One region of the Pseudoalteromonas sp. SWN29 genome, then DNA from elsewhere that is predicted to be linked to it. Evidence: riboswitches for the same ligand, from Rfam matches in the RefSeq annotation. Region 1 holds a riboswitch; the other holds the start of a gene.
The links. Region 1 has a riboswitch for lysine ahead of lysC (lysine-sensitive aspartokinase 3). Riboswitches for the same ligand answer to the same signal wherever they lie in the genome.
Positions count from the first base shown of each region.

Region 2: another riboswitch for lysine. It lies ahead of dapA (4-hydroxy-tetrahydrodipicolinate synthase); the one in region 1 lies ahead of lysC (lysine-sensitive aspartokinase 3).

Region 1 covers NZ_JADYXE010000041.1:5,935-21,396, forward strand. The annotation lists gene nhaD (sodium:proton antiporter NhaD) at 8-1,255, shown strand; lysine riboswitch at 1,357-1,529, shown strand; gene lysC (lysine-sensitive aspartokinase 3) at 1,605-2,996, shown strand; gene I6F53_RS15080 (4'-phosphopantetheinyl transferase family protein) at 3,069-3,827, opposite strand; gene I6F53_RS15085 (sodium-dependent transporter) at 3,969-5,291, shown strand; gene I6F53_RS15090 (2-hydroxyacid dehydrogenase) at 5,387-6,367, opposite strand; gene I6F53_RS15095 (glutathione peroxidase) at 6,466-7,038, opposite strand; gene I6F53_RS15100 (NAD(P)-dependent oxidoreductase) at 7,160-8,041, shown strand; gene sbcB (exodeoxyribonuclease I) at 8,266-9,711, opposite strand; gene I6F53_RS15110 (hypothetical protein) at 9,980-10,951, shown strand; partial or broken gene I6F53_RS15115 (alpha/beta fold hydrolase) at 11,196-11,456, shown strand; gene I6F53_RS15120 (hypothetical protein) at 11,645-12,052, shown strand; gene I6F53_RS15125 (cation:proton antiporter) at 12,369-13,619, shown strand; gene I6F53_RS15130 (hypothetical protein) at 13,759-14,217, opposite strand; gene I6F53_RS15135 (hypothetical protein) at 14,675-15,085, shown strand.
Region 2 covers NZ_JADYXE010000007.1:48,506-63,967, reverse strand. The annotation lists gene I6F53_RS04165 (cysteine desulfurase-like protein) at 1-235, opposite strand, end outside; gene I6F53_RS04160 (2OG-Fe dioxygenase family protein) at 245-877, opposite strand; gene acnB (bifunctional aconitate hydratase 2/2-methylisocitrate dehydratase) at 1,078-3,675, opposite strand; gene I6F53_RS04150 (OmpA family protein) at 3,959-5,014, opposite strand; gene I6F53_RS04145 (protein adenylyltransferase SelO) at 5,404-6,813, opposite strand; gene I6F53_RS04140 (DNA-3-methyladenine glycosylase I) at 6,825-7,520, opposite strand; lysine riboswitch at 7,713-7,913, shown strand; gene dapA (4-hydroxy-tetrahydrodipicolinate synthase) at 8,104-8,988, shown strand; gene I6F53_RS04130 (2,3,4,5-tetrahydropyridine-2,6-dicarboxylate N-succinyltransferase) at 9,004-9,744, shown strand; gene I6F53_RS04125 (PLP-dependent decarboxylase) at 9,744-10,949, shown strand; gene I6F53_RS04120 (succinylglutamate desuccinylase/aspartoacylase family protein) at 10,955-12,076, shown strand; gene I6F53_RS04115 (phospholipase A) at 12,293-13,327, shown strand; gene I6F53_RS04110 (bifunctional GNAT family N-acetyltransferase/hotdog fold thioesterase) at 13,406-14,299, opposite strand; gene I6F53_RS04105 (spermidine synthase) at 14,537-15,250, shown strand; gene dtd (D-aminoacyl-tRNA deacylase) at 15,239-15,462, opposite strand, start outside.

The DNA.
Region 1 (15,462 bases):
AACTACCATGGTTTCCTCGATTATTCTAACCCTGATAGCGGTTGCTTTTTTACTGATCGTTATAGAAGATATAATCCATGTCAATAAAGCTAAAACCACGCTGTTTTTTGGTACGCTTTGCTGGATTCTTCTTTTTATATACCCTCTACACGGGCAAAGCCCCGATACGATTCAACACCTCCTAAACGAAAATATTTTAGAAATTGCCTCTCTATGGTTATTTTTAATGGCTGCAATGACCTTTGTCGCTTATTTAAATTCAAAGGGGTTTATAGAAAATATTGTGCATCGTGTTATGCCAAAAAGTATTAGCGAAAAAAAGCTGATGTTTTTGGTGGGTGGTTTTGCATTTTTGTTTTCGTCGATTTCAGACAACGTAACAGCTACGCTTATATCGCTTGCGGTTGTTATGTCGTTAAAACTTGAACCTAAAAAACTCATTAAATACGCCACGCTTATTGTGTTTGGGGTTAACTCAGGCGGGGTATCGTTAATAACCGGTGACGTAACCACACTGATGATATTTTTAGATGGCAAAGTAACCATAGCTCATTTATTGCTGCTTATAGCGCCAGCACTTGCAAGCGTTATGCTGTTAGCTGCGCTACTGTCTATCGGTATGAAAGGGCGAGTTGAATTTGCCGGTGCGGGTAAAACCCGCATTGAAAAAACCGACATTACCATTGCTGTTATATTTTTATCTACCGTAATTAGCACACTTACGCTTAGCGTAATTTACAGCGTACCGCCTTTACTCACCTTTTTGTTTGGCTTATCAGTTATGTTTTTAGTGGCGCAATTTTTAATGCGCAAAAAAGACATTAATAAAGACATAATCGATTTTGTTCGCGATATAGAATACGACACATTATTGTTTTTTGTAGGTGTACTTTTACTTGTAGGTGCATTAAAAGAAATTGGCATGTTGAGTAAATTTACCGACCTATACACGGTAATGGCGCCAGAGTACGCAAACTACTTAATGGGCATATTATCAGCAGGGGTCGATAACGTACCACTTACTGCTGCATTATTAAAAGCCGATATAGTAATGAGTCAACAACATTGGTTGTCGTTTACTTATGCAACGGGCGTGGGCGGTTCAATGCTTATCATTGGCTCTGCTGCGGGTATTATTGCCATGAGTAAAGTTAAAGCGCTTACCTTTATGAGCTACTTGCGTTTATCGCTGCATTTATTAATTTGTTACACGGTTGGATATGCAGGCTCTTATTACATGGGCAGTTTTATTTAACTCATAAATTATTAAATGCTTGACAGCTAGACGTCTAAACGATAACTTTCAAAGCCCCGCTACTTAGTGGGGTTTTGTTTTATTAGCCACTGGTTAATAAAACATTCAGAAGAGGTGCGATACTTAGGTACTTAATGTTAGGCGACGAAAGCCGATGATCATTAAGGAGGGAAGTACTCGCCGAGGAAAATAATGGTACGTCGTCATTATTTTTCGGTTTATGGGGCTGAATCCTCAAAACTGTCACCAATATAGGTGGAGAGCTTCTGGCAGTGGACTTATCTTCAAGCATTCCTTTGCCAAGTTCTTCTTGTTTTATTGCGATTTGGATATCGCGAAAGGAGACTAAATGACTACCCAATCAGCGCCTCAAACAGAGTTAAGCGCAAAGTCAGATTACATCGTTGCCAAATTTGGCGGAACAAGTGTTGCAAATTTTGAAGCGATGAGTCGCTGTAGCGAAATTATTGTTGCAGATAAAAGCGTACGTATTGTTGCCGTGAGCGCCAGTGCCGGCGTAACTAACCACTTAGTTGCACTGTGCAAACCAAGTATTACCTCAAGTGAGCGCCAAGAGCACATAAACGGTGTGCTTGCTATTCAACAAACTATTTTAGATGAGTTATCGCTTGATGCCGATTTAGCAGTTGGCTTTAACGAAACTCTAAAAGCATTTCAAACATTGGCTCAAGAGTCACTAATAACCGATAAACAACACGATGAGCTACTTAGCTTTGGTGAGCGTTTATCGTCGTATTTGTTTGCTCAGGTGCTGCGTTTAAATGGCTTAAACGCCGATCGATTTGATGTACGCAAGGTGCTTAAAACCGACAGCCAATTTGGCAAAGCAACGCCCAATGTTGCAGCCACAGCGCAAGCCGCTAAAGAACATTTAATCCCGTTATTAGACACTCAAGTAATTGTGACTCAGGGCTTTGTTGGCAGCGACGAATATGGCCAAACAACAACGCTTGGACGTGGTGGTTCAGACTACAGCGCTGCACTTTTAGCTGAAGCAATTAATGCTAAAAGTGTGCATATTTGGACCGACGTAGTGGGCATTTTTAGCACCGACCCGCGTTTGTGCGCAAAAGCGACGCCTATTGCACGTTTAAGTTTTGACGAAGCCGCCGAAATGGCGACCTTTGGTGCAAAAGTATTGCACCCAGCAACTATATTACCTGCAAGCCGTAGCCACATTAATGTGTTTGTAGGTTCTAGCCGCGAGCCAGAGCGTGGCGGTACATGGATTGAGCGCGAAAAATCGCAGCAACCAGGTATACGCGCAGTAACGCAACGTAAAAACCAAATATTGCTTACGCTTAAAAGCCCAGAAATGCTCCTAGCAAGCGGCTTTTTAGCACGCGTATTTACACTATTAAGTGAATACAATATATCGGTTGATTTGGTAACCACATCAGAAATCAGCGTAGCTATTACCCTTGATAACGCGCAAAACGCATCGCGCCCAGAGCTTGATCAAGAATGCCTAGATAAGCTTGCAGAGTTTTGCCATGTTTCGGTAGAAAACAACCTAACATTGGTGGCACTTATTGGCTCTGAGATTCAATTACGCCAACACGAAATGAACTTAATGAGTGTACTAAAAGACTTTAACATTCGATTAATTTGTCACGGTGCTAGTAAGCACAACCTGTGCTTTTTAGTAGAGCAAACTGAGTCAGATAACGTAGTGCAGTCTATTCATAGCCGTTTATTAGAAAATGATTTTGCTGCGTAAGTAATCGTTATTCAGGAAAATCACCTAGTAAAATTAACTAGTAAAGTCACTTAATAAAGCTACTTAACAAAATTAATTAATAAAGTCAGTTAATAAAAAGCATCGCCAGTCGGTGCTTTTTTTATGCACCACACTCACATCAAAACAAACATTGCTGTCACTGCTATCAACTACAGTAACGCGATTACTGCAAGCGCTAAGCTTTGCACTATTTAATTCGTCAAACACATTAGGGCTAAGTAATTTTGCAATAGGGCGGCTGGTGGCTTTAGCAAGTGACTCTTTTAATGTCCAAATTCTAAAAAACGTATCTGCTTGGGCTTGGGTATTAGTGGGCTTGGTGATAAGTGTAATTTCATCATTATGATAAAAATGCTTAGCGAGCTTTTCAAACGGACGTTTTAAGCTTACTTTTTCAATATCAAAACCAAACTCACTTTTATCAAAATTTAGCGCGACCCCAACTAAACCATGCGAGTGCGAAATACAGGTATTAATAACATCACCACTTACATGTATTTGCAGCTTTGAGCTTGCTTCGTCAAATTCTGTACTCATTTTATTAAGCGCCACGTGCGCATGTTGCGGCTGCGCTATTTTAATAAGGTGTTTTAACAATAACCGCGTAGCTAAATACTCTTGCTTAGCTTGAGGGCTTTTGCGGCGGTTTATAATGGTTAACTCAAATGGGCTTAAGCAATCGGGCAAATTAAAGTGACTAAGCTCAAGTGTTTTAGCATTAAATAATAAAAGGCTGTTACTAGCTAAAGACAAATTTGCCAATTGAGTTGAAGTAATACTCAAGGCGTTTTTAAAATAGTGTTCAGTCATAAAAGCCCTAAAGCAAAAGAAGTCGCTGATATTGTGAGCGGTTAACGCCACTAACAAAGGCTGGGTACAATTTTATTACTCAGCTGGCATGAAATATGGTTTAATTCACAATAATCAAAATAATAACAGATTTGTAGATGTATGGCACAAGTGCGTGATGGGTTTCAAAGCCGACTTGGTTTTGTTTTAGCCGCTGCTGGCGCAGCAGTGGGTTTGGGTAATATTTGGGGTTTTCCTACGCAAGCGGCCAACCATGGCGGCGGTGCATTTTTACTGGTTTACTTTATTGTTATATTTTTACTTGCGCTCCCTGCGCTGTATACCGAACTTTATTTAGGCCACAAAGCACAAGCTAATCCTGTAAAAGCATTGGGCGATGCATGGCAAAACACTAACCGCAAAGTAGGTGCGGCAGCCGGTTATATAGGCCTTGCGGGCGCAGTTGTTATGCTAAGTTTTTATTCAATAGTGGCAGGGTGGATGCTCTCGTACGCTATTGAACCCATAACAACCTTTTTTGGATTTACAGGCGCAAGCGAGTTTTTACATAGCGACTCAGTGCTGCGTAATTTTGTATTTACGCCGCTTATGCTTATTTTAACTGCCAGTATTATTTTAAAAGGGGTCAAATCGGGAATAGAAACCTGGTCGCGCCGTTTAATGCCACTGCTACTCATATTGCTTGTTGGTTTAATTGCCTACATTGCTACACTTGATGGCGCAAGCGAAGGCTTTGCCGCGTATTTAATTCCTGATTTTAGCCAAATACTCGACCCTAATTTAATTATTGCTGCAATGGGGCAAGCGTTCTTTTCGCTCTCACTAGGTGTGGGCTGTATGATGATTTACGGCTCGTACTTACAGCCAGATGCTAATTTACCAAAGCTCACTGCAGGTGTTGCTTTACTTGATACCAGTGTGGCGTTTTTAGCTGGGTTACTTATTATTCCTGCTATTTATGTTGCGCAGCACAACGGCGTTGAAGTATTTAGTGGCGGTAAACTGATTGGCGAAGGGCAGCTAATTTTTGCTATTTTACCTGCACTATTTAGCACCATGGGCGAAATTGGTTTATTAGTCGGTTTATTGTTTTTTGTATTAATGTCTATCGCATCGGTTACGTCAACTATATCGACCACCGAAATTCCGGTAGCGTTTTTAGTAGAAAACCACAACGTTAGCCGCACCAAAGCAACATGGGCAGTTAGCGCCGTTGTACTTGTGTGTGCAAGCGCCATTATATTAAATTTTGATTGGTTATTTGGCTTAGTCATTATGCTATTTACCCAATACCAATTACCGCTTATGGGCTTGTTTTACTTTATTACTGTAGGCTGGATGTGGAAACGTGGTAACAAATTACATCAAGCAACAACCGGCTTACATTACTGGTTTGCTCAGTATATTCGCTTTGTTTGCCCAATATTAATGACCTTGGTATTTGCAAACGTTGCCTTTGGTTAATTTTATCTAAGCCCTAAAATAGATTAATAAAGCGAAGTGAGTTTAAAACGTACTTCGCTTTTTTTGTACCTGTTATTTAGGTATAGCCAAGAACTTTATAAAACCTCATTAGTTAAAGATTTACCTTCATTTACTTCCAGCGCGTTAAGTAGGGTTGTATTTGCTATTTCGGTGAGTGCTTCTTGGGTAAAAAAGCCCTGATGCCCCGTTACTAAAACATTTTTAAAGCTCACTAAACGAGAGAATATATCGTCTTGATTTATTTCGTCGCTATGATTTTTAAAAAACAGCTCCGACTCTTGCTCGTAAACGTCGAGCCCTAAGTAGCCTAATTTTTTAGTTTTAAGCGCATTAATACACGCTTTGCTGTTAAGCAGTGCGCCACGAGAAGTGTTAATAAGCATAACGCCGGTTTTCATTTTACTAAATGCCTCGTCATTTATTAAATGATGAGTTTGCTCGGTAAGTGGGCAATGTAAAGAGATCACATCGCTTTGGCTAAGCAAGGTGTTTATATCGGTAATAGTATAATTGCCAGGTTGTGCGTAGGGGTCGCACACTAATACTTTAGCGCCAAAGCCATTTAAAATGTTACACAGCGCAAGGCCAATTTTACCGCAGCCCACAATACCCACGGTTTTATTGTGCAAGTTAAAACCGAGTAATCCGTTTAAATCAAAATTATCTTCGCGAACGCGGTTATACGCTTTATGGGTTTTACGGCTAAGCGTTAGCATAAGTGCTATGCAGTGCTCAGCTACTGCTTCTGGGCTGTATGCTGGTACGCGTAATACCTTTAATTTATGTGCTTTTGCTGCAGGTAAATCAACGTTATTAAACCCTGCACAACGCAGCAAAATAGTGTTTATGCCTTGGCTTGCCAGTTGCTCAATAACAGCGGCGTTTACGGTGTCGTTAACAAACACGCATATGGCATCAAACCCGTTTGCTAAAATAGCGGTTTGTTCGCTCAGGGCTTGCTCAAAATACGTTATTTTTATATCACGCTGATCGCGTGTACTTTGTTCAAAAAAAGGCAGTTCGTACTTTTGAGTACTAAAAAAAGCAATGTTCATGGTAATAGCCTCGACGCTTAAGGAGTATTATTTATTACTAATACAATAAACTACTTTATAAACCTGTGCTTTAGTAGTACGCATTTTATTGATTTAAATTAAGCCTTAAGCGGAGCCTTACTTGAGGTAAACAAAGGTATTTTTGAAGATACCTTTTTACCATCTTTAGCTGTGCTTAACTTTGCGGCTTGCAGTAGGTTGCTTTCTATTACTTGTTTAAGTGTTTCGGGCTTAGTGCGCGGTGCATAACGTGCAACAAGTTGCCCTTGTGAGTTAATTAAAAACTTAGTGAAATTCCACTTAATAGCACGGTTTTGCGAAATACCCCGCGTATGCGACTTTAAATAATTAAATAACGGGTGCGTCTCTGGCCCGTTTACCATTACCTTACCAAATACCTCAAACGAGGTATTAAATTGATCTTGGTAAAAGTCTTTAATGGCTAAATTATCAAGCGGCTCATTTTGGCCAAACTGGTTACACGGAAATGCAAGTACAGTAAAACCATGGCCTTTGTATTGCTGATAGAGCTTTTCGAGCGCATTTAATTGCACCGAAAAATTACACTTACTCGCTGTATTAACAATAAGTACGGTTTTGCCCTGTAACTGACTAAGAGAAAAATTTTCGCTGTTAAAAAGTGGTGCATTAAATTGATAAATACTGTCCATAGGTTACCTACTTACCTTTCCTGCTAAGGAAATTTTATAAAGACTTTCATTCGCTTTTTTATCGACCGGTTGACATAATCGAGGTCTAGTTTCTAAGTTATCAGTTTAATAGGTCATTTTTATGTCAATGAAAGTCGCATTTATAGGTTTAGGCGTAATGGGTTACCCAATGGCGGGGCATTTAGCAAAAGCAGGGCACAGCGTATGCGTTTATAACCGCACACAAGCTAAAGCACAAACGTGGGCTGCAGAACATTCAGGAAGCTTTGCACCAACCCCGCGCGAAGCTGCTAGCAATGCCGACATCGTATTTATGTGTGTTGGTAACGATGACGATTTACGCTCAGTGGTCTATGGCGACGATGGTGTATTAGCAGGCATGTTGCCGCACACTGTTTTGGTTGATCACACAACAACCTCTGCTGAAGTAGCCCGCGAAGTGGCTGCAAAAGCGGCTCTACAAAATATCGACTTTATAGATGCGCCTGTATCGGGCGGACAAGCTGGCGCCGAAAACGGCGTATTAACGGTAATGGCAGGTGGTAGTGAAGCTGTATTTGCTAAAGTGCAACCAGTTATGGCGGCGTTTAGTCGTTTTAGCCAACTGTTAGGCGGCGTTGGCTCGGGACAACTTTGTAAAATGGTTAATCAAATTTGTATTGCTGGCGCAGTACAAGGTTTAGCCGAAGGCTTACATTTTGCCAAGCAAGCTGGGCTTGATGGTGAAAAAGTAATTGAGACTATTTCTAAAGGTGCAGCCGGTTCGTGGCAAATGGAAAACCGCTACAAAACAATGTGGGCGGGCGAATATGAGTTTGGTTTTGCCGTAGATTGGATGCGTAAAGATTTAGGCATTGCACTCGATGAAGCTAAAAACAACGGCGCTACACTACCAATGACCGCAACGGTCGATCAATATTACGCCGATGTACAAGCACTTGGCGGCGGCAGATACGACACCTCAAGCTTACTAGCACGCATTGAAGCGCTACATAAAAAGTAACAGCTTTGCACATGTTAAAAATTAAAAGCTGCGCTTTTCACGTGAGCAAGCTCTACGTCTATCGCGGGGGTATAAATTTACGCCTATTTTGTAGACGCCAAGCTTGCTTGCGTGATGGGCAAAGCCCATAAAAATTCAAACAAAAAACGCGACGCTTTATTACTAAAACGTCGCGTTTTTCATGTGTTATACATACTAACTAATCTAAACAAACCTAAACCAAATTACATGCTTTGAGCGTAGTTATACAACGCCTTTAAAATTGTAAGGTTTTTTTCGCTGTCGTCATGTTCATGCGCTAGGTTTTCAAGGGTGATCATAAAATCTTGCGCATTAATTGATGGTTGATCTTCACCGTGCATTAACTTGTTTTGGCAATATTGACGCCATTGATCAAGCTCTTGTTGGTTTAGTGTTTCAGGCCAATTACGAGCGCGGTATCTAAACAATAACGTATTAAACTTTTTATCTTCAAAATCTAAATTCAACCCAGCCAGATCATCTGGCTTAGCATCACGAATAATCGCAAATTTAGCTTTGTCGGCATGGCTTGTAAACCCATCGTAAAGTAAGTAGTCAACGTTAGTAGTTGCGCTGTAATCGCCTTGCTCGTTAAACACTTCCGTTACTTTATCGCGAAGGTCGGTATTGGCTTTTAAAATAGCTAAGTTAGCTAAGCACTGTTCGCGGTCAATCCCCAAACGAGCGGCGTTTTCAGGCAATAACGTTTTAGCAGGCGCTAAAATAGGGCACTTGTTTAAATGCACCAGTTTTAAGCCAACGGGTAAATCGCCCTCGGCCAAATCTAAGCGTTTGGTGTATAAACGTTTGCGTAACTCTTCAACATTTAAATCAATAAGTACTTGCGGGCTTTGAGTTAAATCAAAACAAATAACCGCGTTTTTATTTACCGGATGAAAACTCATTGGTGCAACCCAGCTGGTACAGCCTTGCGTTGCAGGTATGCGCGACGTGGTATGCACCAGCGGCGTCATATTAAAAACATCAACCAATTCAGCAAGGGCTTTTTTGCCACGCAAACCAAAAAAGAAGTTATACAGCTTTGGCTGTTTTTCTTTTATTAGTTTAGCTAGTGCAATAGTGGCGGTTACATCGCTTAGCGCATCGTGCGCAGCGGCGTGTTCAATACCATTGGCTACCGTTAAATGCTCTAGCTTAAAGCTTGGGCTGCCGTCTTCTTTTAACGGCCATTCAATCCCTTCAGGTCGCAGTGCATAACAAGCACGTACTAAATCAATAATATCCCATCGGCTATTATTATTTTTGTATTCGCGCTCGTACGGGTCGTAAAAATTACGGTAAAAACTATAGCGGCTTACTTCGTCATCAAACCGAATACTGTTATAACCGGCAACACAGGTGTTTGGCACACTAAATTCGGCATGAATTTTTGCTATAAACTCAGCCTCAACTAAGCCTTTTTTCATCGCAACTTGAGGGGTGATGCCTGTAATTAAACACGCTTCAGGGTGAGGTAAGTAATCTGCTTGCGGCTTACAATATTCAATAAGCGGCTCGCCAATTATATTTAAATCAAGGTCTGTACGAAGGCCCGCAAACTGGCTCGGCTTATCCTTCTGGGGGGTTGCCCCCCAAGTCTCAAAGTCGTACCAGTAGATTGTTGCTTGATTTTGCTCTTGATATGCCATGCTGAAAACCCTGAGTAGTTAACTTAAAAGCGCCTAAATGCGCGCCAAGTTACTAAAATAATGAATTATTTAGATTATGGCATATGGGCGAGGGAGTTTATAGGTTTTGCTATAAGAAGTACTTAGATATATGGCTGGTTGTATTTACGGTGAAAGCTTTTAACTTAGGCTAGGGCTTATGGTATTAATATGGTTTAGCAGTTACTATAGAATAATTACATTAAGCACTAGGCAATTCAACCTGCCACCATAATGGTTTGATTATCACATGAATAAGAGACCTCCTTACAAGAAAAATATACCTCCTTATTTAACAAAGATATTAAAATATGTATTTTTAGGCTTATTAATATATTCAATTTTTATAGCTGGTATAGCAATTCACTATAAATTTTGGCTATCAGGTGTAGATTTAGGGATTTTTCAGAGTACTGGAGAGGCGAGTGACTTTATAGTTTCATTCATTGCTTCTGCTCTTGAAAGCGTCTTATTTTTTATATGCTCAGGTGTCATAGCATTCTTACTTTCAATTTCTAGACCAGAATATGAGGATTTTGAAACCAAATTATATTATCTTTTTCCTCGAGTTAATCAGTCGGATAAAGGAAAGGAGTATTGTAAATCTAGTATAAATAAACTTGCATGTATTAGCCCAAAAACTACAATTCAAGTCTCTTTGGATGAATATTCTGAAGAGTACAAAGCATTTCGTATGTCTACCGATCAGGAATATCATTTATTAAATCTACATAATAATATTGCTTTCCAAGATTCTCTTAAGGTAAAACAGCGATTAGATAAAAGTGAAATTTGTGATTTTGGTAATAATCATTGGGGGCAAATCAAGCGAATACGGACAATAGCAAATCATCAAACGCCGGATGAATGTAAAAATTTAATAGATAAACCTATATCATTAGATAAAAAAAGCTTTGAATTTCCTTTTAATGTTGAGATACGGCCAAATGATAATTTAATTTTGGACATTAATACTTGGACGTGGAATAATTTTCTTGTTCCTCAGACCGCTCGGGTTGGGCGATTTACAGAGAATTTTGTTTTATCTTTAAAAAACAATACAGGTAAAAATTTAGAACTTTTGTTTCAAGGAGAAATCAAAAAATTTGAAAATGGTGAGTTTATTGAATTACATAATGGGATTGCAACGCCACAAGATCAGGTTGAGTACCAAATTTTTTTAGAGGGAGGTTATACGAAAAACCTTTGTATGGATAACTGAATATGTTATATAATAAGAATAAGATAAGTACTTTGATATAATCAATAGTTGAAGGTGATAAGACAATGAAAGTAAATGAAACTAAACTTAATGATTTTGAAGGTGTGTGATACGCGCATATAGCTGATCTAAATAATTCAATTGAAACCCAGAGCTAACCAGTCTGGGTTTTTTTATGGGAAGTGGTATTTTTGAAAACTTTTATTCGTATACAGATTTATTGCAACTCACCTAAATAATGCCTAAACGTCCACTGCCTGATTATCCACAAATTGCTGATATACCAGTGACTGTTATAGCCTCAGTTAAAAAATATAAAAGTCCATCGGTATTATTTTTTACCAACAAAGCGCGTGAAATGTGGGGCGACTTACATTCAAAGTGGGCTAATGCATTTCCTCAAGGTGAAATAGTAATAACAAATAAAAGCTATCACTACCCACAAAATGATGAGCCAGAAATGGTTGTAGCCCAAGTAGTTAAGTTGCTAGAGCGTACTAAATAAGGTGTGGGTTTGGTTGCTGATTATATAAATACCAATCCCCGTAAATTAGTAGTTTGGCATTAGACTAAAGTCTATAGATTAGATTTATTCACTTATTAGGTTTGTTTTAATCGTTTGTCGGTTTTGTGTTAATTCTCTAAAGTTCAGTTGTCGGCAACAAGTACGACTTAACCAACAGGACTACGACCATGAAACTTACTCTTATCAAAACTATCGCTCTTAGCTCACTACTTACATGTTCAGCTGCTGCAATGGCTGAGCAAAGTGATTACAAATTAATGGTTATTGAAACTGCAACAGCGCCACAGCCACTTGAGCAATCATTTAACAGCTGTGCACTGAATGTTAAGTCAAAAAATTATACTGAAGCTGAAGCAATTTGTACTAAAGCAATCGCACTTTTAAAAGACGCAGATGGCCCTAAGTTTAAAGTACGCCAACTTACGTCATTCGCACTAAGCAACCGTGGTGTTGCACGTTTAAAAGCGAATAACGACACTGCTGGCCTTGCTGATTTATACGAAGCAAACCAAATGTCTACAAGTACAATGGTATCGCATAACTTAACTCGCGCTAAAGAAGAGCTTTCTTTATAAGCACTTTATAAACGTCTTTATAAAGTGCTTACTGAAGCATGATATAAAATAGCGAGAGTAAAAAAGCCCATGTTAGGTTAATTCTTAACATGGGCTTTTTTGTGTATTTTGTTTTGGTATAAACTGACTTTAAGAAATAATAATGCGGTACATCAGTATTTTAGGTACACTTGTTGTCGCTATTTATACAAAAAATTAGCCCTGTAAAAAGCACTAATACAAAATTTAGTACAAAACTTAATATAATACTAAACACAAAAACATTCCTCTGCCTTGCTTGAGCGAGGTGCAACTACATATTTACTGAGACTAAATCATGGTATCTGCAACCAGCCTAACGGTGCTTGAAATAAGCGCTATATTTTTATCGATTACTGCGCTACTAAGTTATGTGAACCATCGCTTTATTGGTTTACCAACCACCATTGGCGTGATGGTTATTTCAATGCTTTTATCTATTGGCGCTATATTTTTAGGCTTTTTAGGATTTGATGAAGTAATAGATTACGAAGTAAGTTTACTCGATCAGTTAGATTTTACTGAAGTTTTGCTTGATGGCATGCTCTCTATGCTGCTTTTCGCTGGGGCGTTACATGTAAATGTTAGCGATTTAAGGCGCTATAAATTGCCGATTGGTATTTTGGCTTGTGTGGGTACGCTGTTATCGACCGTTATTATTGCTGCCGCGCTTTATTTTGTAATGCCTTTACTTGGGTTTAACTTGTCGTTTATTTGGTGTTTATTATTTGGCTCGCTAATATCGCCGACCGATCCGATTGCGGTTATGGGTATTTTACAATCGGCGGGTGCACCAAAAAGTATTGAAACTGTTATAGCGGGTGAGTCGTTATTTAACGATGGTATTGGCGTGGTGATTTTTGTGCTTTTACTGGGTATTTTATCCAGTGGCGATATTCCTACAACGTATTATGTGGCGCATACACTTGCCGTTGAAGCGGGTGGCGGTATTGTTTTTGGTTTGGTGCTGGGCGGTATTTTATATTACTTACTTAAAAGCATTGATAGCTATCAAGAAGAAGTATTACTTACACTAGCCGGTGTTATTGGTGGTTACGCGCTTGCAAGCCATTGGCATTTGTCGGGTCCACTTGCAATGGTAATGATGGGCTTAATGGTGGGTAACCACGGCCGAAGCTGGGCCATGAGCGACAAAACACGTCAGTATGTTGATTTGTTTTGGGAACTGATTGACGAAATTTTAAATGCTATTTTGTTTGTTTTAATCGGGCTTGAAGTTGTGATGATTGCCTACTCAGGTAACTTATTTATAGCGGCCGGTTTAACTATTATTATTGCGTTGCTAGCACGTCTTATGGTTGTTGGTATAACTACAACTACTTTTGGTAAACAGCTTGAGCTACCTTCAGGCGCGTGGAAAGTATTAACCTGGGGCGGTTTGCGCGGTGGTATTTCGGTAGCGCTGGTACTGCAATTACCCGATGGCACTGAACGCGATATTTTATTGGCACTGACTTATGCTGTAGTGGTGTTTTCTATTTTGGTGCAAGGTTTAAGTATTGGTAAGGTTGCTAAAAGCATTCGTTAAATATAAATAGATTAACTATAAACCGAGTTAACTATAAGTTTTTATAAAGCCTGTGAAATGTCCGTATTTCACAGGCTTTATTGCTTTCTTATAACAATAAAAGGGCAATAAAAAATATGAACTAATATTATAAAGTTATTTAAAACGTAAAGCTGAGTTGTACACCGCTGTAAATATGTTCTTGTGCTTCCCAGTAGTCGCCATCTATTTGGCGTGCTCGGGTATATACTTCTATTTTAAATGCCTTAAAGTGATAACCCGCACCTATACCTGCGTAGCCGTCTATATCGTTGTTCGATTTATCTATTTGGTATGTGTTATCGCCTCTATCGTTTTTAAAGGCAAGTTCAAACAGATCTAAGCCAAGCTCGGCGTATATAAAAAAATCATTAAAGTAACCAAGCTTCATTCCATTATCCCAGGTAATAAACTCTTCTTGCTCGCCTTGTTTATTATCGATTACTGCCGCGCCAATTGCGCTTGTAAAAATAACACCAAAGTGACTGTTATTTTGTTTTACCATCATTTCTACACCCGCCGATGTAATGCTGCTATCACCATTAAATTCCGACTTTATAAACATACCGGTGTTAGGCATGTTGTTACCGAGCAAAAGCCTCGCGTTAGCATTTTGGCTAAATGATAAAAGCGTGCTTAATAAAACAAAAAGGGGGAGTGTATATTTCAAAAAGGTTAACCCATTAATAATGAAAAGTTATCAGAGCCGTAATTATAAATACATGACTTAGTATTGCATGTAATTAAATGTGTAAATTTGTTTGATTGTTATTCAGCTATGCCAAAGCAAGGTGCTTAAAATAAAACTGACTAAATAATTATATGTATTTTAAAATGCAAAGTAGCGATTTTAGACACGTAGCTAAGTGCGTAACTCCCTTTAATATATAGAAAAATCCCAGTTGTATTAGACTAAGGTCTATAGGTTAATTTTCTTCACTTATTAGGTTTGTTTTAATCGTTTGTCGGGGTTGTGTTAATTCACTAAAGTTCAGTTGTCGGCAACAAGCACGGCTTAACTAATTAGGAATATAATCATGAAATTTACACTTTTAAAAACCATCGCTCTTGGCTCATTATTAACTTGCTCAGCTGCTGCAATGGCTAATCAAGGTGATTATAAATTAATGGTTATTGAAGACTCAGTAACAGCAGCCCCTGCATTTGAAAAATCGTTTAATAGCTGTGCACTAAATGTTGAGTCAAAAAACTACGAAGAAGCAGAAGCTATTTGTACACAAGCAATTGCACTGCTTAAGCAAAGCCATGGTCCGCGTTTAAAAGTACGTGAACTTACATCGTTTGCATTAAGTAACCGTGGTGTAGCGCGTATAAAATCACAAAAAGACACTGCTGGTATTTCTGATTTATATGAAGCAGTTCAAATTTCTAAAAACTCACTTGTAACGCATAACTTAACTCGTGCTAAAAAAGAGTTATCTTTATAAGAATGCTTGTATAAAGCACTTATAATTTAGCAAGAGTACAAAAGCCCATATTAGGTAGCACCTAATATGGGCTTTTTTGCGTTTAAATGACCGTAGTTATCTATTAAATACACTCCTTTTAATAAAACAGCTTTACTGAATAATAGTGCTCTTAAGAGTGATTTTTATAGCCTTACGTTATTAATTTATATTGGTAAGTACTTGTTACCTAAAACATAGATCTATAAATATAGAAACATAGGTAAAAATATTACTTTGTAACGTGATTCAACTGTGCAGAAAAACGGGATTGTTTTATTTAAGTCGTTGTTTTTAATTGATAATAAAGCCTAATGTCTTTGACTTTAATCTGTTTTTATTTAAAATCGAAGTAATAT
Region 2 (15,462 bases), on a different contig from region 1:
CATTAAGTAAATCAGCGGCGGCTTGGCGCGCATTCGCCATCAACTCAACGGTTTTATCGCTTGAGAAAAACGCGCCACCTAGGTTCGAATTATAATGACCTAAATAAGCGGTCATCGCATTAAGCACCGATGTTGGTACTTGCGAGCCACCTGGTCCGTCTAAAAATATTGGCGATTTACCATCAACGTTTTGCATCAATGCAGGAAACTGCTCACGTAATTGCGTTATATTCATGCTTATTCCTTAAGACGTTAATACAAAGCAATCCAGGTAACCTGGTTTGCTAGCATCAATTTTGTTCATCGGTGTTGCGTTATGCCACACTTGACGGTCATTTATTAATGCAAACATGCCGTCTTTTATTTCCATTTTAAAACACGGTTCAGCTTGCTTGTTTTCATATACAAGTAGCTCGCCGCCTTCTAAATTTTCGTGAGAAACACCGCATATACATACATGGTCAAAACCATCTTGATGCACGCCTTCTGGCGCTGCAGGTGTATCGCTATCAATGGCAAGCATACGGAATTGATGGATTTCAATATCACGTTCTTCATCAATACCGGTAAGTTGGCGAAACTCATTCACAATGCTTTTCATGCCTTCTGACTCAAGTAAACTTTGCGCTAGGTTTTCGTAAGTACGCTCTACATTACCCTGAAAAGTATTAATTGAATCGTCTTGAACAAATGCTTTGGTTTGTTGTAACTTTATTTCACCATTTTGCATTTTAACTACTGAGTAACGACGTTTACGAAAGGCACCATCTGCATAAGGATTAGCAGGCAGGTTATCAAAAGAAGGCTTAACCAAATCAATATTTGCTTGGTTAACAAAACGTAGTTGCAGTAAATTCTGGTTGTTTAATGCTGTCATAAAATCTCGCCTAAAATAATGAGAATATTGGTGAGGATTTTAATGCATATAGAAAGGAATTTTTGCTTTATTATTTATATTTAAATTAATTATTAGCTAAATTCAATGTAATAAACCATAAAATAGAGCATTAACTATCTAATATTTATTTTAGCCAATAAAAAACCCGCCGAAGCGGGTTTTTAAACAAACTCTAAAAATTATACAGCTTGTTGAATAATCACGTTGTCTGCTTTTTTAGTGTAAGCAGGCATACGGTGGAAGTTCAAGTAACGGTATGTATCTGACGCCGTTGCATTGATCTTCGCTGCATATTCTTGGTACTCAGCAGATGTTGGTAATCTACCTAAAATAGCGGCTACTGCAGCAAGCTCAGATGATGCTAAGAATACATTAGCGCCATTACCTAAACGGTTAGGGAAGTTACGTGTAGAAGTAGATACTACAGTCGCTTTATCTGCAACACGTGCTTGGTTACCCATACACAGTGAACAACCTGGAGTTTCGATACGTGCGCCAACACGACCAAAGATACCGTAGTAACCTTCTTCCGTAAGTTGGTCTTTGTCCATCTTAGTAGGTGGAGCAACCCAAAGTTGAGTTGGAAGTTGACCTTTAAAGCCATCAAGCAACTTACCAGCAGCACGGAAGTGACCAATGTTAGTCATACAAGAACCGATGAATACTTCATCAATTTTCTCGCCAGCAACATCAGAAAGAAGACGCGCATCATCTGGGTCATTTGGAGCACAAAGAACAGGTTCTTTAATCTCAGCTAAATCAATTTCAACGATATGCTTATACTCTGCATCAGCGTCAGCTTCCATTAGTTCTGGGTTAGCTAACCAATCTTGCATTGCAGTAATACGACGTTCAATCGTACGTACATCGCCGTAACCTTCAGAGATCATCCACTTAAGCATAACAATGTTAGACTCAAGGTACTCAGAAATAGACTCTTTAGAAAGTTTAACTGTACAACCAGCAGCAGAACGCTCTGCAGATGCATCTGATAATTCAAATGCTTGCTCAACAGTAAGGTGCTCAACGCCTTCAATTTCTAGTACGCGACCAGAGAATTCGTTAATTTTACCTTTTTTCTCAACTGTTAATAAACCTTGCTTGATACCGTAGTAAGGGATTGCATGAACAAGGTCACGTAACGTGATACCTGGTTGCATTTCGCCTTTAAAACGAACCAAAATAGATTCTGGCATATCAAGTGGCATAACACCCGTTGCTGCTGCGAATGCTACTGCACCCGAACCTGCTGGGAATGAAATACCTAATGGAAAACGTGTATGTGAATCACCACCAGTACCTACGGTATCTGGTAATAACATACGGTTTAACCACGAGTGAATAATACCATCGCCTGGACGAAGTGAAACACCGCCACGGTTCATGATGAAATCAGGAAGCGTATGGTGAGTGCTTACATCGATAGGCTTAGGATAAGCTGATGTATGACAGAATGACTGCATAGTTAAATCTGCAGAGAAACCTAAACATGCTAGATCTTTAAGTTCATCACGTGTCATAGGACCTGTTGTATCTTGCGAACCAACAGTTGTCATTTTAGGCTCACAGTACTGACCTGGACGAATACCTGCAACGTTACATGCTTTACCAACCATTTTTTGCGCTAGTGTGAAGCCTTTATCAGAAACTTCTGTTGCTGTTGGTACTTTAAATGTATCAGTTGCGCCTAAGCCAAGAGATGTACGCGCTTTATCAGTTAAACCACGACCGATAATTAGTGGAATACGACCACCAGCACGAACTTCATCTAAAATCACATCAGATTTAAGCTCAAAAGTAGAAATCACTTTATCAGTACCATGTTGCTTAACAACACCTTCGTACGGATAAATGTCGATTTGCTCACCCATGTTAAGCTCATCAACATTTAATTCGATTGGTAATGCGCCTGAATCTTCCATTGTATTGAAGAAGATTGGAGCAATTTTATTACCTAAACATACACCGCCAACACGCTTGTTTGGTACGAACGGGATATCATCGCCCATAAACCAAAGTACAGAGTTAGTTGCAGACTTACGAGAAGAACCCGTACCCACAACATCACCTACGTAAGCAAGTGGTAAACCTTTCGTTTTTAATTCTTCAAGCTGAGTAATTGGACCAACTTCGCCCGCTTTATCAGGTGTAATACCGTCACGTTCAATTTTTAGCATTGCTAAAGCATGAAGTGGGATATCTGGACGAGACCATGCATCTGGTGCAGGTGACAAGTCATCAGTATTTGTTTCGCCAGTTACTTTAAATACAGTAACTGAGATCTTTTCAGCAACAGCTGGTTTATTAGTAAACCATTCTGCATTTGCCCAAGACTCGATAATTTGCTTAGCGAATGTGTTACCCGCTTTTGCTTTTTCTTCTACATCGTAGAACGCATCAAACATAAGTAATGTATTTGAAAGGCCTTTAACTACGATTGGTGCAAGTGTTTCGTCATCAAGTAGGTCAATCATTGGCGCGATATTGTAACCGCCCAACATTGTACCTAATAATTCTGCCGCTTTTTCTTTAGAAACAAGCGGAGAATTAGCTTCACCTTTAGATACAGCGGCTAAAAAGCCTGCTTTGATATAAGCTGCATCATCAACACCTGCTGGTATACGGTGGATGAATAAATCTAAAATGAATTCTTCCTCACCTGCCGGTGGAGTTTTTATTAATTCAATAAGATCAGCTGTTTGCTGAGCATCTAATGGCGCTGGTACGATACCTAACGCGGCACGCTCTTCTACGTGTTTACGATAATCTTGTAGCACAATATTGCCCTCTTGGTGACGTGAAAGTATTCGGTAGCGCTTCATGCGCAAATAAGTTACCCAATACTTATAGTATTCTAACGCGTGATTATAAAGCTTTTATAGTTAGATGAAAATCCATCCAGTTACGCAACTGATTATACCGATTATAAATACTATGAATAGTAGTTGTAGTAAAATCTATTTTCATGAATGTTTGTTAAGTAATAATCATTACTATTAACTAAATTGCAGACATAAAAAAACCCAGCCTAAGCTGGGTTTTTATTACAAACTATTTTAATTAACGTAAAACTTTAACGTTTTTGATAGTTTTGATATGCGCTTCTACACGACGGTTTTCTGCGTTTGCAGCTTTAGTGTTAGCATCATTTTTAAGACGCTCTTCACCTAAACCAACTGTAGTAATACGGTCTTTAGCAATACCTTCAGAAACTAATTGCTTAGCTACTGCGTCAGCACGCTTTTTAGACAACCATTTGTTGTAAGTTGCTTTACCTACAGAAGAAGTATGACCTTCTAAAAGTACTGTTGTATCTGGGTACTCTTTTAAGAATGCAGATACTTTTTCAATATCATTTAAGTACTGAGTAGATACTGCTGAAGCATTGTTAGGGAAAGTCACTAATAAGCTTACAGTTACTTCTTTGTCTTCATATAAAGTACAACCAGTGCCATCAACTGCATCAGTCATAGGTGTGTTAGCACACTTATCATCTGCATCAGCAATGTTGTCGTTGTCGCTATCTAAAGGAGCTACAGCCACTTCAACAACTTCAGGAGCTGGTTTAACTGGCTCTACAGGAGCTGAATTTTGACCAAATAAGTAGTTAATACCAATTTTAGCGCCTACATCTGTGTAACCACGGTCAAGACCTTGGTATACAGCTGTTTCAGCATTTACAAATAAGCCATCTGTAATGAAGTGTTGGTAACCAACACCTGCATTTAAGAATGTGTTGTCATCAACTACATCAATTTCTTTAATACCGAAAAGACCGTAGAAAGGACCGCCATTTAAATGGTAAAGAGCATCAATACCGTAACGCTCGCCATCGATATTATTGCGGTTGCCAGCAACTTTATCAAAAGCATTAAAATCCATATCTGCATATTCAAGACGTGCGCTCCAGTAATCACTGAAACGGTAACCAGCTTCAACACCCCAGCCAGTTGATTCATTTACGTCAAGACCAGCTTGATCACGCATGTTTTTCCAAGATGCGTCGTAGTAGTCGCCAAATGCGCCAATGTAGAAACCTTCTTCTTTATCAGCAGCGAATGTAGATGCGCTAGTTGCAGCCAACGCGATTGCAATTGTAAGTGATTTTAATTTCATTGTTTTCTTCCCATTTGAACAATTTAAAATTGTAGCTAATCGATACTAGCTCAATCAGTTTTATATAGACTAACTGAGCCTTTGTTAATCAATACTTAACGAAAAATAAAGTTTATAAATTTTTTAATGCCCTGTCACAACACACATCCACTTACTATAGGCGAAATTAAAACTTTATTGAAAAATAAATATAGTAGTTTTTTGTAAATTAGTACTGAACAAGGAATGTGAGAGCAATTAAATTAAATGCTCTCAGAAATGCAAAGAAATATTGCTTGGCTTTAATTCGGCGCATAATACCACCAGAATTAACATTCCCCTACATATATGCACATTTTTGATTAAAAAATGACTCTTTTTAATCATGTAGTTATATTCAAGGTTAGTAATTAAGTACCACAAAAAGTCTGGTAATCATTATCATTTATCGGTGCAGCCTGAAATTCTGATAGCTTTTCGTCATCAGAATACGGATTTCCCACTATTTTCATAAAGCGCTTTAGTAACTCACTAGACCCTGCAGCATTATACTCTGCAATTATTTTTTCGATCATGTGGTTACGAGGAATTACACGAGGATTTGCCGCTCTCATTACTTCATAACTATTATTGTCAGTTAAGTTTACCCACTTAGCTCTCCATTCGATTAGCGACTCGGGTACTACTGTTTCTCCTTTTAAGGATTCAGTAAGCACATCAAAGGTATTGGTGTAGTCGAGCTGGTTATCTTTTAATAGCGTTAATAACTCTGCAATTAACTCACTTCCGCTTGCATTTTTTGCACGCAAGCCCATTTTTTTCTCCCACATAGCCGTAAACTCAGCATTAAACTGCTCAGCAAAGCTATTAATGTATGGCGTCATTAACGAAACAGCTTGCTCGTCATCATCACTAATAAGCGGTATTAAGCTCTCAGCTAAGCGTGCGCAGTTCCAGTTAGCTATATTAGGCTGGTTACCAAAGGCATAACGACCTTGTTTATCGATAGAGCTAAACACGGTGTCAAAATCAAAATTATTCATCATGGCGCAGGGGCCGTAATCAATGGTTTCTCCGCTTACTAGCGTATTATCGGTATTCATTACTCCATGAATAAAACCAACGCGCATCCAACTAACCACCAATTCAACTTGGCTTTTAATTACAGCGCCTAAAAAGGCTAAATAGCGTTGTGGCCCTGTATCTGTTATTTCTGGGTAGTGTCGTTCAATAGCTAAATCAGCTAAATTTTTAAGCCCTTCAACATCGCCTTGCGTCGCTAAATATTGAAATGAGCCAACACGAATATGGCTCGTTGCTAAACGAGTCACTATGGCACCTGCTTGTGGCGGATTACGATAAACCGTTTCACCACTACCAACGACGGCTAAACATCGGGTGGTTTTAACCCCCAGTGCATGCATTGCCTCGCTCATTACGTACTCACGAATAGCAGGACCAAGTGCACAACGTCCATCTCCCCCTCTTGAGTAAGGAGTAGCACCAGAGCCTTTTAATTGAATATCCCACAACTGGTTTTTATCATCATTAATAGCGCCCAGCAAATGCGCTCGCCCATCGCCTAAACGTGGTGAAAAATGTCCAAATTGGTGCCCAGAGTAACCAAGTGCTACTGCAGGAATCGCCTGCTTTTCGTTACCGCTAAAAGTGCTAGCACGCAAATCAGCTGCAACGTTAATATTAAACTCTTTTGCTAAGCTCTCGTTCCACAGCAATAACTGAGGAGAGGCAACACTTGCAGGAAAATCTTCTATCGCAAAGTTTTCCGTAATGTCTGTGTATCTTGGCACTAATTTCATGGTAATTCCTATTATTGCTGACTTATACCAACACGGTTGTCACCAACGCCATAAGCAACAATTAAACTTAACTCTTGCATACTTAAGCCGCTTTGCTTTTGCATTTCATTAAAAAAAGCTTGGGCAGCACTCAGTGATTTTTTAGTTTGTAAGCCGCCGTCTATAATTTTATGAGCACGTAAGTAATTCTCTACATCGCGTGATAGTAAAAAGGTATCTTTACCAAGTGCTCGTAGCGCATAAGGTCCTGTATTTCCGCCTAAACGCGAACCATGTTTTTTTAAATACGCCCATAAACCAATAATATCGTCTGCTGGCCAATTAGCGACAAACTGGCTAAAACTGCCATGTTCCCCTGCTATTTCGTGGATCATGTAAGCATTTTCGGTAATTGTTTTTACTTTTTTATAGTTACGAACGATTCGCTCATCCGTTGCTTTTTGTTCCAGCATATCGGGTGGCATCATTAATAACTTATCAACGCTAAAATCCCAAAAAACCTCTCTAAAGCCTGGCCACTTATTATTAATGACTGACCAATAAAAGCCGCTTTGAAATACTTTTCGAGTAAATTCCTCAAGCCAATCGTCGTCACTTAACGTGCTTAGTTGTTTTTTAGATAGCGGTTTTGCAAGTAATAACTTAAGCATTTTTTCGGAGCCTTTTCGCTCTACCGCTCGCTTATAAATATCGCTAAATTTTTCCATACTAATTAAATACCTCACTACTTATATTGCTAGTGTACGAGAAAAGCACCCAATACGTAACCACTCCCATTATGGATGAATGAATATGCATTTAGTCGCTTGACACCTAGACGGCTAAAATGCTTTAATCGCCGTAATTACCCTATTTAAATTGCACAGGTTTGTAAGTTTTTACTCTACAAACAGGTGCAAAGGGCTAGAAGAGGTGCGTTATTCAGGTAGCGTATGTTAGGAGCGCAAACTCCAGTGAGCATACGTGAGGGGAATTAACGCCGAGAAGTAATCACTTTTGCGAGGTGTTTATTTCGGGCGACTAGGTTGAACCCTAGCGACTGTCACCAATAGCTGCTTATAACAAGCAGCTTATTAGTTTGGTGGAGAGCTTCTGGTCTTAAATATTAAGGCCGTGCGCCCTATTATTTTAAGCCCATTCGCTCTTCGAATTATTAGTTCGAACGACGTTAATGCGGCTCCTTCCATAAAGCTTTTTAACTCTTCGAATACTACCAATTGCATTAAATTAGTTATCGCTAAAATGATCACGTATTTAATAAAATTGGTACAAATTATAAGTTCGTGAGAGATGATCAACAATTTCAATTTAAACGACTACTCATTGTGGACCGCGCTTGTTACGCCATTTGATCAACACGGCGATGTTGACTACAACACGTTAACTAAGCTGGTTAGGGATCAAGAAGCCGCACATAACGGTATTTTGCTACTCGGCAGTACGGGCGAAGGTTTAGCGCTTACGCAAAAAGAGCAACAAGCCATTGTTGAGCACGTATGCAAGCTAAAACCCACAGTGCCACTCATGGTTGCTGTGGGCGGTAGTAATCTAAAACAACAAATTGAGTGGGTTAACTTCTGTAATACGCTGCCTATTCATAGTTTTTTACTTGGCTCACCCCTTTATGCAAAGCCCGGCGCTATAGGTCAAACTCATTGGTTTGAAAGCCTACTTAATGCAAGCGCTCACCCATGTATGCTTTATAACGTACCTGGTCGCAGTGCTGTAAGCATTCCAACAGCAACAATTCAAAACTTACAAAACAATAAAAATTTATGGGCACTAAAAGAAGCGAGCGGCAGTATTGCTCAATTTGAAGCTTACCGCCAAGCTGCACCTAATTTAGCTATTTACAGTGGCGACGATGCGCTAATGCCTTATTTTGCTCAAGCTGGCGCAAAAGGTTTGGTGTCGGTAGCTGCAAACGCATGGCCGGTGCAAACCCATGAATTTGTAAAGCGTAGTTTAAGCGGTCAATACCCTAATTTATTTGCCCAGTGGTCAAGCGCTATTAATAGCCTATTTGCTGTCGCAAACCCTATTCCCGTAAAGGTACTGATGCATTTGCAAGGTCGCTTAAGCAGCCCGCAACTGCGTCCACCTTTAACACATCTTGAGTTAACTCAAACCGATTGCATCACAACTGCAAACAACACCATTTTATCTTGGCATTAAATACAGGTTTTTATAATGAGCTGGTTAGAACTATTAAATAATTTAGAATCGGGCGCAGTACGCGCAGCATCACAAAACGAAAGCGGCCAATGGCAAGCTAACGTAGAAGTAAAACAAGGCATTTTAGAAGCCTTTAAAAATGGCACTAATACTGAGTTTGCAGGTGGTTTTGTTGATAAACATAACCTAGCTCCGCAAGAGTTTAGTGCTGAAGATGGCGTGCGTATGGTGCCGGGTGGTTCAAGTGTTCGCCGTGGTGCTTATGTTGCTAAAGGCACGATTATTATGCCACCAGCGTATGTAAACATTGGTGCATACATCGACGAAGGCACAATGGTAGATAGCCACGCACTAGTGGGCTCGTGTGCACAAGTAGGTAAAAACGTACATTTAAGTGCTGCAGTGCAGCTTGGTGGTGTACTTGAGCCAATTGGTGCAAGCCCAGTCGTTGTAGAAGACGATGCCTTTATTGGTGCAGGCTGTATTCTTGTTGAAGGCGTAGTCATTAAAAAAGGTGCAGTACTCGCTCCTGGCGTGCGTTTATCGGCAACTATTCCGGTTTACGACTGCGTAAACGAGCGCCAGCTTGATAAAGGCGAGCCAATCCCTGAGTACGCCATTGTAATACCAGGCTCTCGCCCTGCGTCAAACGAATGGGCGCGCGAGCAAGGCTTAAGCATGTCGTGTGCGTTAATTGTTAAATACCGCGACGAGCAAAGCGATGCATCGTTATTACTTGAAGAGGTTTTACGATAATGAGCTTTTTGAGCACGCCTATCAAAACTGCTGTAAATACAATTACACAACAACTTGATACCCCTTTTTTTGTTTACGACCTAGATCAACTAAACACGCATCTTGCGCGTTTAGTTGCGCAAACCGATGTAAAACTGTGGTACGCGGTAAAAGCAAATCCACTGTCTAAAATTATTCAAAGCTTAGACAGCGCTGGCTTTAATTTTGACGTAGCAAGTAAAGGTGAGCTTGAGCAAGTGCTAGCACAAGGCATTAGTTCGCAGCGCGTGCTCAACACAGGGCCTGCAAAAAGCCCTAAACAAATTAAACATTTTATTGAGCGCGGCGTGCGCATATTTGTTACCGAAAGCCTTAATCAAGTACGTTGGTTAAACCAACAAGCGCAACTACAAAATACGCAACTCCAAGTACTACTGCGAGTGCAATTACGTTGGCCTGAAGGTGAAAAAAACCCACTGGGCGGCGACAGCCTTACGCCGTTTGGTTTGGGTTGTGATGAGTGGCAAGCACTCAATGTAGCCGAGTACCCTGCACTTAAGTTTGACGGCTTACATATTTTTCAGTGGGGCAATATGCTTAGCACGCAAAAGCTAAGCGAATTGTGGTCACAAATGATTGCACCCCTTAGCCAACTTGCCAGCGATTTAAATATTAGCCTTAAAATTCTCGATTTAGGTGGCGGTTTAGGTATTCCATACACACAAAGCGAAACAACACTTGATTGGGATGACTTAATAGCTGCGCTCGCTAAAATTAAAAATGATGCGGGTGTAGAAGAGTTATGGATGGAACTGGGTCGTTATGCCGTTGGCGAATGCGGTCATTACGCAAACCCAGTAGTAGAGCGCAAACAAAACTATAATCAACAGCAAGTAATTTTAAGCGGCGGTATAAATCACTTATTACGCCCTGCTGTTACCAGCCAAGACTTTCCTGCTGCATTACTACGTGAATCCAGTGCTAAAACTCAAGCGGTCACTTTATACGGCCCACTTTGTACAGCGCTTGATTGCTTGGGTGAACATAACTTACCAAGCGATTTAAATGAGCACGACTGGCTAGTGTTTAGCCAATGCGGTGCTTACGGCTTTACCGAAAGTATGCCGTATTTTTTATGCCATGAGCTCGCTGCCGAGTACACATTGCAAAACGGTAAACTTACCTGTGTTCGCCAAGCCGAAAATGCCAGCCACTACTTAAGGTAATAAGCATGAGTAATACAACACACATCAGCCAAGAGAACATTGTAGTAGGGGAAGTTGCAAACGGCTTACCACTTACAATTCCTGTGTATCGTTTAAAAGGCGATGACACAGGGCCAAGTGTTTACATTCAGGCCAATATGCATGGCGCTGAAGTGCAAGGTAACGCAGTTATTTTTCAGCTGCTTGAGCAATTAAAACACCTTAACCTTAGTGGCGATATTACCCTTGTACCTTATGCAAATCCTATTGGCTGTAATCAAAAATCTGGCGAGTTTACCCTTGGCCGATTCGATCCGATTACGGGTACTAATTGGAATCGCATGTATCACTACAATAAAAATTTAGTGACACAGTTTGCACAAAATCATACTCAGTATGACGACGCTACATTAAAAAGTAACTTCAAACAGGCACTTATTGACGAAGTAGACAGCAAACTCAACGGCCCTGCTTATTTACTTAATACGGGTAAACGCATTGCGCTTAACTTACAAAAGCTCGCGCATCAAGCTGATATAGTGCTCGATTTACACACAGGCCCTATTTCAAGCAAGCATCTGTACTGCCCAACCTATGCAACCGACAGCGCACGTTACTTTAATATTGAACATGTATTGCTTATTCCTAGTGATTTTGACGGTGCGATGGATGAAGCAAACTTTTGCCCATGGTGGCATTTAAGTGATGCGCTTAGCGGACAAGGTCGCGAATTATCAATACCTGTAGAAGCATTTACTGTAGAGCTAGGCAGCCAAGAAAAAATAGACTTAAAAGAAGCATTAAACGATGCAAACAGCATTTTAAGTTACTTAAATCACAAAGGCGTATTACAAAACGCACCGCATACGCCAGCCAACATCACTCGCTATGCATGTAATTTAGATGACTACTTTGCTTATTACGCCCCTATTGGCGGCATGGTTGAATACATAGCCCCCCTTGGCGGACATATTAAAGCCGGTGAGCCCATTGCCAATATTTTGCGAATGGAACGCTACTTGAGCGAGCAACCACTGCAAACTCTTACCCTCGATTGCGATGCAATAGCCATTCTGCACTTTGCCTCGGCAAGTGTTAACCAAGGCACCGAACTTTATAAGTTTTTTACTAACATATTTGAGCTTTAGCTCACCCTTCTTATTGCGTGAGAGCACGTTGGCCAAAATGGTTAATTTGCATTAAAAAAGCGGCCTAGGTCGCTTTTTTTCTGATCTTTATCTACTTAATGTTCGTATGTGTTGTGTTGTGAACAAAAATTCAGTAAAAGTTCACCGTTACAAATGTAAAAAGACGTTATAATTAAATTAACGCATACAACAACCCATTCTCACAAAGGAATTACAATGAGCTGGCGCCACTGGATCACACTTTCTGCTTTAATAAGTACAGCTACCTTCGCACAAGAAGAAGTTGCTACAAATGAGCAAGACAACGACATTGAACTTGTAAAGCAATGTATTTTAAATGAAGTAATTGGCGGAGATGGTAAACAAACATTAGACGATCTTCGTAAAAAGTGTTCAGCTCTTGAAGAAAACAAACAACTTACCGCGCTTGATAAACGCCAAGCTCGTGAAGAAGTAGGTAAAAAAAATAGAAATGTAATTACGCCACATAAGCGTAACTATATTTTACCGCTTTCGTACGTATCACACCCAAACGATCGCCCATTTGATGGCTTTGATGCACTAACCGACGACAACGACGGTGAACCGCTCGACAACTTAGAAGCAAAATACCAGCTATCGATAAAAGTGCCTCTTTACGATGATTTTTCGGATAAAGACCAAGCCATATTTTTTGGCTTTACACTGCAATCATATTGGCAGATTTATAACTCAGAAATTTCTTCTCCATTTCGTGAGACCAACTACGAACCAGAGATATTTTGGATAAATTACCTCGACCCAGAAAACGTATTATGGGGCGACGAAATGGCAATCGCCTTGGGTATTTCGCATCAATCAAATGGTCGAAGCCAACCAAACTCACGTTCGTGGAACCGTATTTATGCAGACTTTATCTGGGAAAACAGAGGCTTTGTTTTTAGCTTTAAACCTTGGTACCGAATAGCCGAGGACGAAAAAGAAGATATTTTAGAAGCCAAAGGCGACGACAACCCAGACATATACAAATACATGGGTTACTTTGAATTTAGTGGTGCATATCGTTTTCACGACCATGAATTTAGTTTTATGACACGTAATAACTTAAATTCAGATAACCGTGGGGCAATTCAACTCGATTGGTCATTTCCTTTATGGGGTCGCGTTCGTGGTTATGCACAATACTTTAACGGTTATGGCGAAAGCTTAATTGATTACAACGCCGATATTGAACGTATTGGTGTAGGTATATTATTAACTGACTTGTTGTAAAATAAGCTCACAAAAAAGCCAAGCTATGTGGATTGTTCCACGGCTTGGCTTTTTACTTTTCGGCATTAAATTAAACTGTTATTTTTTAACAGCAAACACACCTTCAAACTCTGCAACTACATTGTCACCATCATAAATAGTAACAGGCACAACATAGCTTGCTTTACCTTCGGTTTCTAAATCGCTCAACTTACCTTTGCAGGCTTGCAAATCTACACAGCCACGTGGGTCTGTAGTTAGTGGTTTTAAATATTTAATATTAGCATCGGCTAACACAATATTACCTTCAAGCCCTGCTTCTTTAAGTGCTAAGTACGTAGCGCCCCAACCTGTAAGTGTTGCCAAGCTATAAATAGATCCTGCAAACATCGTGTTATGTAAGTTTAAGTTAGCGTCTAAATCTGCACTGGTTGTAAATTGCCAATCGGTGTAGCTTTCTACTTTAATACCCATTGCATCACTAATTGGAATTGATTCGCGCCAAATATTTTGCAGCACTTGCGTCCAATTTGGATGGCGAAACCAACCTGGCTCACTTGGCTTTTGCTTTATCATTTTAAAGTGCTGTACATCGCCGTAAGCTAAATGCGCTTTTTCTTTTAATTCGTAGCCATGGCGCTTATAAAACTCAAGTGCACGCTCGCGTGCAAACAAAACCAGTTCATCGGCATTTTGTGTCCATGCTATTTTTTCAAGTTCGTGAAGTAATCGGCTACCAATATGTTGATTACGATTACCCTCCGCAACGGCCATATAGCGTACTTGTGCTTGTTCATGACTATTAAAGTGCAAACGAGCTACGCCTAGCACTTCGCCTTCTTTATTTTTTATAAAGCGATGCTCAGAGTCTTGTTCCATATCGTCTTGTTCTGAGCCACGAGGCTCGCCCCAAGGCGCGCGTAATACCTGCCAACGCAATTGGTAATACGCTTGCCAATCTTCGCTACTTTGTGGGGTGCTTACCTGAAACATACATACTCCTGTTGTTATATAAGCCGTAAATAAAAGTCAAAAAAAGGCTACGGCGCTATACTAATCGTATTGGTTATCTACCAAGCTAGAAATTAGGTCGATTGGTATTATTATGGCAAATACCATACTCCATCTTAAAAAAACTGCAAATACGACTTTGGTGATGGCTGTAAAATAACGTAAAAAAATAATGACAAAGGCCATTGCGCTTTAACGTTGCTAGTTTATGCTGAGAATATGACTGAAAAAATCAATTATATAAATTCACTAACTGGTTTGCTGAGCGATCAATTTATTGAAAATAGCCACAGCATTGGTCAGTTAATCTATTGGCATAAGTGCAGTGGCGACCACATTCAAGTGCGTGAGCACGAGCAGTTACGCTGGTTACTTATTAACGACACTCTTCAATCTGTTATTGATTTAAATAACCCGGATTTATTACTTTTTCCACATTTATTGTGCCTAGGTAAGCATTGGCAAGCTCTTAGCGCGCCACAGAAGGTGTTAGAACTCGGCCTTGGCGGCGGTGCAATTCGTAATTATTTACAGCACAAATACCCTAAAGCACAAATAACATCGGTTGAAAAAAATGCCGATATTATTGATTGCTACACACAATTTTTTTCGTCAAATAAAAATGAGCGATTGCTTTGCGCCGATGCACAGCAGGTTTTAAAAAGTGCACAAAAAATTGATTGGATTATTCTCGATTTATTTAGCCAAATAGACGCGCCTCGATTTTTATTTGAAGAGGCATTTTATAAAAAAATCTACTCGGCTTTAAATAACAACGGCATGCTATTTATTAACTTTTTATCGCAGCATGATTCGCAATTAAAGCAACTTCAGCAGCTATTACTCGATGTATTTGGCTGTAACGTCAGCCCGCAAAAAATTACGGGCTACGTAAATCATATTGTAGTGATAACCAAAAACTTAAACAGATAAGTTAAACGTAACGGGTCCGTCGTTACACAAGCTTACTTGCATATCGGCACCAAACTCACCGGTGGCTATTGTAAGCCCCAACTCTTTAGCTTGAGTAACAAAGTACTCATAAAGCTCGTTAGCTTGGCTTGGTGTTGCCGCAGATGAAAAACTAGGACGCATACCCTTTTTAGTATCTGCCGCTAGCGTAAATTGCGACACCACTAATAACT